3 regions of the Paenibacillus sp. Pae15 genome follow, and region 2 is predicted to be linked to each of the others. Evidence: riboswitches for the same ligand, from Rfam matches in the RefSeq annotation. Region 2 holds a riboswitch; each other region holds the start of a gene.
What was found. A riboswitch is a leader RNA that binds a small molecule or an ion and turns the genes downstream of it on or off. The one in region 2 is predicted to bind cyclic di-AMP.
Positions count from the first base shown of each region.

Region 1 (2,201 bases), on a different contig from region 2:
ACCTTGGCCTGGCAGCAGCCTTTTGCCGTCTTTACCCTCTTTATATACAATCTCATCTGGGGCGTCGCGCTGTATAAGCTGATTCAATCCGTCGTCCTCCCCCTTCTCCATCGTTATCCGGGGAGCGACCTGCCCGTCACAGCTTCGCAGCTGTTCTGGATCGAAGGTCATTTTCAGATCATGAAGACGGACCTGCTGGAGCCGTTTCTGTGGTGGGGCATCTGCCTCCTGGGATTAAGAATGCTGGTGCATCCGCTGCTTAATGCGGGGGTATATTACTCGCTTCAACATCGGGACATGAACGCAGGCTACCGGTTCGTGGAGGGGATTCGAAAGCTGTCTCTTCCCTTCTTCGGCCTCTACTTCATCCAACTGGCGCTGCTGCTCTCTCCGCTCTACTGGCTGGTTCCTTATACAATAGAGCTGTACGGGCATCAGACTTCATATATTTCCTTCGGGAAAGCGCTGGCGCCGGCGCTGGCCGGCTACATCGCCTATTGGTTTGTGCTCCAGCTCGTCTTTTTGTTCCTTCAGATCGGAAAAACCGACGGCAGGTCGGCCATTTACACCCTGCTGTTTGTGATTCGCCATCTGCCCGCCATTATGCTGATTTCTTTATCCGTAACAGGAATCGCTTTGGCCGTGTCCGCCGCGGTGATGGCGGCCTCGTTTTTCTGGGCCGGCTTTCTGGCCCTGATCGGATTACAAGCCTATCGGCTGGTTCAAATGTTTATTAAAGTATGGGCCATCAGCACACAATATGCGCTTTGGACGGAGAAAGCGTAGCTGATATCCTAATAAGACCGCAGAAGCACCGGTCCGCCATGGACCGGTGTCTTTGTGTTGTTATATCCCCGATTCAATTAAACAAAATTTTCAATTTAAACCGCTTGAATGTGTCAATTTTGTTACAAAAGAAGGAAAAGTGCAGTTTTTCTCGAATATGTTTATCCGGAATCAAAAAAAAGAAAATTTTGCCGAATTTCTGTTTAGGAAAACGGGGGATCCATAACCGGGTGAATTGATCTCGACAAACAACGTCAGTGATCATAGGGAACCTTCAACCGAACCCTTCAGCTAACCTCGTAGGCACCGGAAGGGGAAACTTTTTTTGAAGAAGAAGCTTGTAGGTTTTGCACTTTCGTTAGCTATGTTTTGCAGTGTTTCCGTGGGCAGCGCATTTGCTGAAACCCCACTAAGTGCAGCGGTAAACGCGGGTTTAGGCTCGCCTTACAAATGGGCAGGCAATACGACAAACGGCTTTGATTGCTCCGGCTATACTTCTTGGGTGTTCGACAAGTTCGGTATAGAACTTCCCCATTCCTCCAAAGGCCAAGCCCAAGCCGGCCAATGGGTAGCCGCAGATCAGCTCCGTCCCGGCGACCTCGTGTTCTACAACACCGACGGTAAAGGCATTTCTCATGTCGGCGTATATGTGGGAGGCGGCAAGTTCTACCACTCGGCTACGAACAAAGGCGTTACGATTACTGAAATGAGCGAATCTTACTACGCCAATCGTTATGTGACAGCCCGGCGTATTTTGTCGGACGAGCAGTACAAACAACTCATGACCGACTCCAATTGATTTGGTCAACGGATTCGCAATGCAGCTTCGGAAGCCCTCAGTGTTTGGCCCGATCCGATCGTTCGCAAAAACGGACGAAACGGACGGACAAGCCTGCAGGGCTTTCTATTTTGCAGAAACCATGCGGAAGCCTCCTGCATCCGATCTGTTCCGAATGCTGTGATTTCTATTGATTTCCCTAATGATAATGATTATAATTCTCATTGGTACCGGGGACTGTCCCCCAAATCATTCGCCTGATGTGCCAGAAAGGAGCGCCGGATCATGACTCTTCAGGAACCGGTCAACCAAGTGCTTGAACAGCGGTTTGGACTATCCGAAACCGGAATCGCCGGAGCAGAATACCGATTCCATATGGGCAGCCTGTTGAGACCGGAGGAGATGTCCCGGTTTATTCGCATCTATACGGAAGCTTTGAAGGGATCGCATATCGACGTAGGCGGCATGTTTTTCATCGCTTGGGTTGCTCAAGTCTGTTCTGCTCTGCAGTATACCGTTTCTTGCCATCAAGCGGCCTTAAACCTGCATCTGGATCAATTGGAGCTGCAGCTCCGCCATCACTCCGATGGTCCTGCGCTGGCTTTCAGAGCGGATTCCTGCGTCGGCACGCCCTGCC
Region 1 is NZ_JALJRM010000007.1:172,007-174,207, reverse strand. Features, by position in the region: gene NR121_RS08490 (hypothetical protein) at 1-786, shown strand, start outside; cyclic di-AMP (ydaO/yuaA leader) riboswitch at 966-1,107, shown strand; gene NR121_RS08485 (C40 family peptidase) at 1,112-1,585, shown strand; gene NR121_RS08480 (hypothetical protein) at 1,850-2,201, shown strand, end outside.
Region 1: another riboswitch for cyclic di-AMP. It lies ahead of NR121_RS08485 (C40 family peptidase); the one in region 2 lies ahead of NR121_RS20635 (resuscitation-promoting factor).

Region 2 (2,201 bases):
GGGACGTTAGCCGTACCTCTTCTTCATCTGTTCTATATATGATGAGTCTGCCCTAATTGCCCATCCTTAATCAGCCGACGGCTTCTTTGGACCGATGATATATACGGTTGCGCCATGTTTTGTTCCGAAGCGCAAAGCATAATCATGGCTGTCGAAATAAACGTCGATTTTATTTCCTTTGACTGCGCTGCCGGTGTCTTCCGCTCTGCGGAAGCCCAGACCTTCAATATAAACCCACCAGCCTATCGGAATGACCTTTGGATCGACTGCAATCGTGCGACCTTCCGTTACTCTCGTACCTGATGCCGTGATTCCATACTGCGGATGATCCGGATCCTTGCCTGTCGAGGCCGGTCCCGCGCTATACGCAGTGAGCTTCACGTTATTGATGACCTGTTTAACGTCGAACTTCACGCCGTTTCTGGTCACCTGTTCCAAGGTTGGCGAAGACGAAGAGAGTGTTACTACGGGATTCTTCGTTCCCACCGCAATAATTTTTTGCACACTTTGGGTTTGAATCTTTTCGTCAACGATTTGTTCGGATACGAGCACACCGTCTTCATAGACTTTTTCTTTCTTCTTGAGCAGAACGCCCTCTTGTCCTTCTTGAATAACCTGTTCTTTGCCTCTGATCAGCTTCGGCTCCGTCTTTTTTACCGTTTCGAAAGCGATCGGTTCTTTGATTTCCTCAACATTTTTCTTGACACGGACGATCTTGACTTCACTATTTTCGTTTATTGCCGCATTCAAAGCGGGAGTCACTTTATCAAGTTCACTGAGCTTGATCTTCTGATCGTCAAATAGCTGTTTGACCGTCTTTCCTGTCGTATATACGGTCTTGGTTTGCCCACCGTCTGTCAATTGTACCGGTTTGGCTTTCTCGATAATAATTCGATCTCCCGATTCCACCGAATCATCCAGAGAATGCGACACACGGTCGTGTTCACCGACAGAGATGCCTTGCTCATCCAGTATATGCTGCAGAACTGATTCTCTAGTTTGGAAAGTTTGCTCTTTTCCGTCTACAACAACCGATACGCTTTTGATTGACGTACCGTAATACATGATTAAAAACATGAAAGTCATAGCGAATAATATGAGTGCAATGATCGATATCATACGCAAGTTTTCATGCTTCCATCGCAATGCGAAGGACAAGCTGGATGATCGTCTTTCATGGGTTTGTTCAGGTGTCACAACGCCCACTTGTTCGGTCCTCCTTAAAGCCCCGCCATCCGAGTGTTATGCATGATTAGATCTGACGCGACTATGGTAAAGTATATTCTTCTCCAATTACCAACGTTTGCTTCAACGGCTATCAGAACCGTACTTGCCTAAGGCCACCTCCTGGAATCTTATTTTTTATGAACCGGCTTGGATCGTTATCCCAATGACGGGGGAATACAAAAAAAAGTCAGCGGAGAAGAGGAACCTTCCCGTGACTTTTCTCATTTTCCTCAAAATGAAAAGTTAAGCCGACGACAATCGTTACCTCTCTCTTAACGCTTACGAGGTTAGCTGACGGATTCGGACTTGAGAGTCGCCCTACTCGGAAGCAGCTGCCTGCCCCAAGATTCACCCCTATAAACACCACGTTCATCAACAGCGTAGCGCTGTGACATCCGCGATGCGGTTCCCCCGTTCCCTTACGGAACTCAGCGATGTTGGAATTTTGGCAATCGTATGAAGTTAATATTGAGTGTACGATGTGAAGGCTGGAATTGTAAAGTATACAAACTTTGAAAAAAATCTCGGATTTTACTCAATTATCATTGTTTTTTATTAATTTTTAAACCAAAACCATCTTTTTCTCCATTAGTCACAGTTTTTTGTTTTGTTTTCTTCGATTATCTTGTTTTGTATAAAAAAAGACATGTGTTCTTTTGTGTGAAAATTCACTTTATACCGAAAATGGATATGGCATTCCTCGAGGTAATCCCGGCCAATTCTTCCAGTGAAATGCCCTTGATTTGGGCTGCCGTCTCAGCTACAAGACGAACGTAAGACGATTCATTCCGCTTGCCCCGATACGGATGAGGAGCAAGGTAAGGCGCGTCCGTTTCAATAAGCAGCCGATCGAGAGGAACTTTTTCCAGCACCTCCTTGGGCTGTTTTGCATTCTTAAACGTGACCGGTCCTCCAAACGAGATATAGAAATTCATGTCAAGGCACATTTTGGCTGTTTCCCAGCTCCCGGAGTA
Region 2 is NZ_JALJRM010000030.1:46,567-48,767, forward strand. Features, by position in the region: gene NR121_RS20635 (resuscitation-promoting factor) at 67-1,206, opposite strand; cyclic di-AMP (ydaO/yuaA leader) riboswitch at 1,488-1,671, opposite strand; gene NR121_RS20640 (TatD family hydrolase) at 1,896-2,201, opposite strand, start outside.

Region 3 (2,201 bases), on a different contig from region 2:
AAAAACGTGAGCAGCGCACCGCGCGCATAGCGGATGTCACGCCGCCGCCGCACAACAAGGATCAGCGCCGCGAGTGTCATCACAAGCGAGATTCCGATACTGATCCGCGTCATTAAAGCGGAACGGCGATCCTGCGCTTCCTGCCAGGCCATGAACGCATCCGGAACCGGAAATACCGGCTCAAACGCAGTGACCCGGCTGCCGGACACTTTCAGGTGAAGCTCCAGCGGGGCTTCGCCTATTCGCTCCGTCTTGCTGCGGAAGATGAGACTTCCGTTCCCGGCCCGCCCGGATTCGCCCGTCAATGCAAATTCCGCGGGGTCATAGCCCATCTCCCGAATGGCGGTATTCGCCGTCTTCAGGAGGCCGGCATCCGGAGAGCTTACGGATTCGCTTCTGGCGGTTGCGGTCCGGCTCATCGAGAATCCGAATATGGCCAAGGTTTTATAATTCACCGCCACATAGTACGTTGCGCCCTTTTCGATGTCGTTAATCTCCACCTCAAAATATTCGAGGGGAAATCGTCCTTCATATTTTTTCTTGTATTGATCGTACAGCTGCTCCTTTAGCAAATAGCCGTTTCTTACCGGGTAAGATTGGTACAAGGTATGGGCTTGTGCGCCTGGTCCTATCGCAAAGCGGTTGCGGACAAAGCTCATCGCAGCATTCGCCGCTTGCTGCTTTGTAACGACGGGAAGGTCTTCGGCATCGTCTTTAGGGAGGCGAGTCTTGTCCAAATAGGCGGAGGCAAACGTAACGCCCAGGTACAGCATCAGGCCAAGGACGGCCAGAAGCAGCAGTGGAGGTTCGAATCGTCGTTTCGGCATGAAATGCTCCTTAGCAGATATGGGATAATAACAGTCTATTCTTTTAAGGTAGCATACATTCCATAAGCAAATCCAATGATAACAAGAGCTACGCGAGGCAATATTCAGCAAAGCGAAGCGCCACACCTATAAAAACGCTTACATATGTCGTAATTTTGCGAAATCCGGTGCATTCAGGTGAAACAAGGCTTTGTACTTCAATGAAAAGAGGATTATAATTCATATCAATTGAATAGCGAGCCGAATTTCTAAAGGAAAACGGGGGAACCATGAGTTTAGGGGTGAATTCAGCGGATACAATCCGCTGATAGGGTGCCTGTACATCCGAATCCGACAGCTAACCTCGTAGGCTTGAATTACAGGAACCTTAAATTGACATTGGGTTTCCAGTGTCTTTTTTGTTGCCTGAAACGTCAAATAGGGGTGCATTCATGAAAACCATTGCCAGGAAAGTCGAGCTCACGCCTCCGCAAATTTTGGTCATCGGTTTTGCTGTTATGATCTTGATCGGCTCCATGCTGTTGTCGCTTCCCGCGGCCTCGGCCAGCGGTGTACCGATGCGTTTCCTGGATGCTTTATTCACGGCGACATCGGCAGCCTGTGTAACCGGACTTGTCGTTGTGGATACGGGCACTTATTTTACCCTGTTCGGCCAGATGGTTATCATGCTATTGATCCAGGTCGGCGGGCTCGGGTTTATGACCATGGCTACCTTATTCGCATTTGCCCTGAAAAAGCGCATCTCACTTAAAGAAAAGCTTATTTTGCAAGAAGCACTGAATCAGAACAGTCTTGAAGGCATTGTGCGGTTAATCCGTAAGGTGATGATTTATTCGCTCACGATTGAGTTTACGGCTGCCGTTATTTTCGCTGTTCGATGGTCGGTTGATTTGGGTCCCGGCAAAGCGGCTTATTATGGTATTTTTCATGCCGTCTCCTTCTTCAACAATGCCGGTTTCGATATTTTCGGGCCGGTAACGGGAAAATTCAGCAGCTTGACGGCTTATGCAGCTGATCCGGTGATCAACGCGGTTTCGATGGGACTCATCATTTTGGGTGGAATCGGTTTCGTCGTTCTGTCGGACCTCATGGATTATAGAAGGAACCAAAAGCTGACGCTTCATACCAAAGTGGTGCTAAGCGCTACCGGTTTTTTGATCGGAATCGGGGCGTTGATTATATTTATCTTCGAATTTACGAATTCCAGAACGCTTGGACCGCTCGACTGGTCCGGCAAAATACTCGCCTCACTGTTTCAATCCGTTACACCGCGGACAGCTGGAGCCAATACGCTTGATATTGCCGGGCTTAGGCAGGCGACGCAGTTTTTTATCATCATTCTGATGTTCATCGGTGCTTCTCCCGGCTCTACAG
Region 3 is NZ_JALJRM010000002.1:30,506-32,706, forward strand. Features, by position in the region: gene NR121_RS01900 (CPBP family intramembrane glutamic endopeptidase) at 1-827, opposite strand, end outside; cyclic di-AMP (ydaO/yuaA leader) riboswitch at 1,056-1,194, shown strand; gene NR121_RS01905 (TrkH family potassium uptake protein) at 1,259-2,201, shown strand, end outside.
Region 3: another riboswitch for cyclic di-AMP. It lies ahead of NR121_RS01905 (TrkH family potassium uptake protein); the one in region 2 lies ahead of NR121_RS20635 (resuscitation-promoting factor).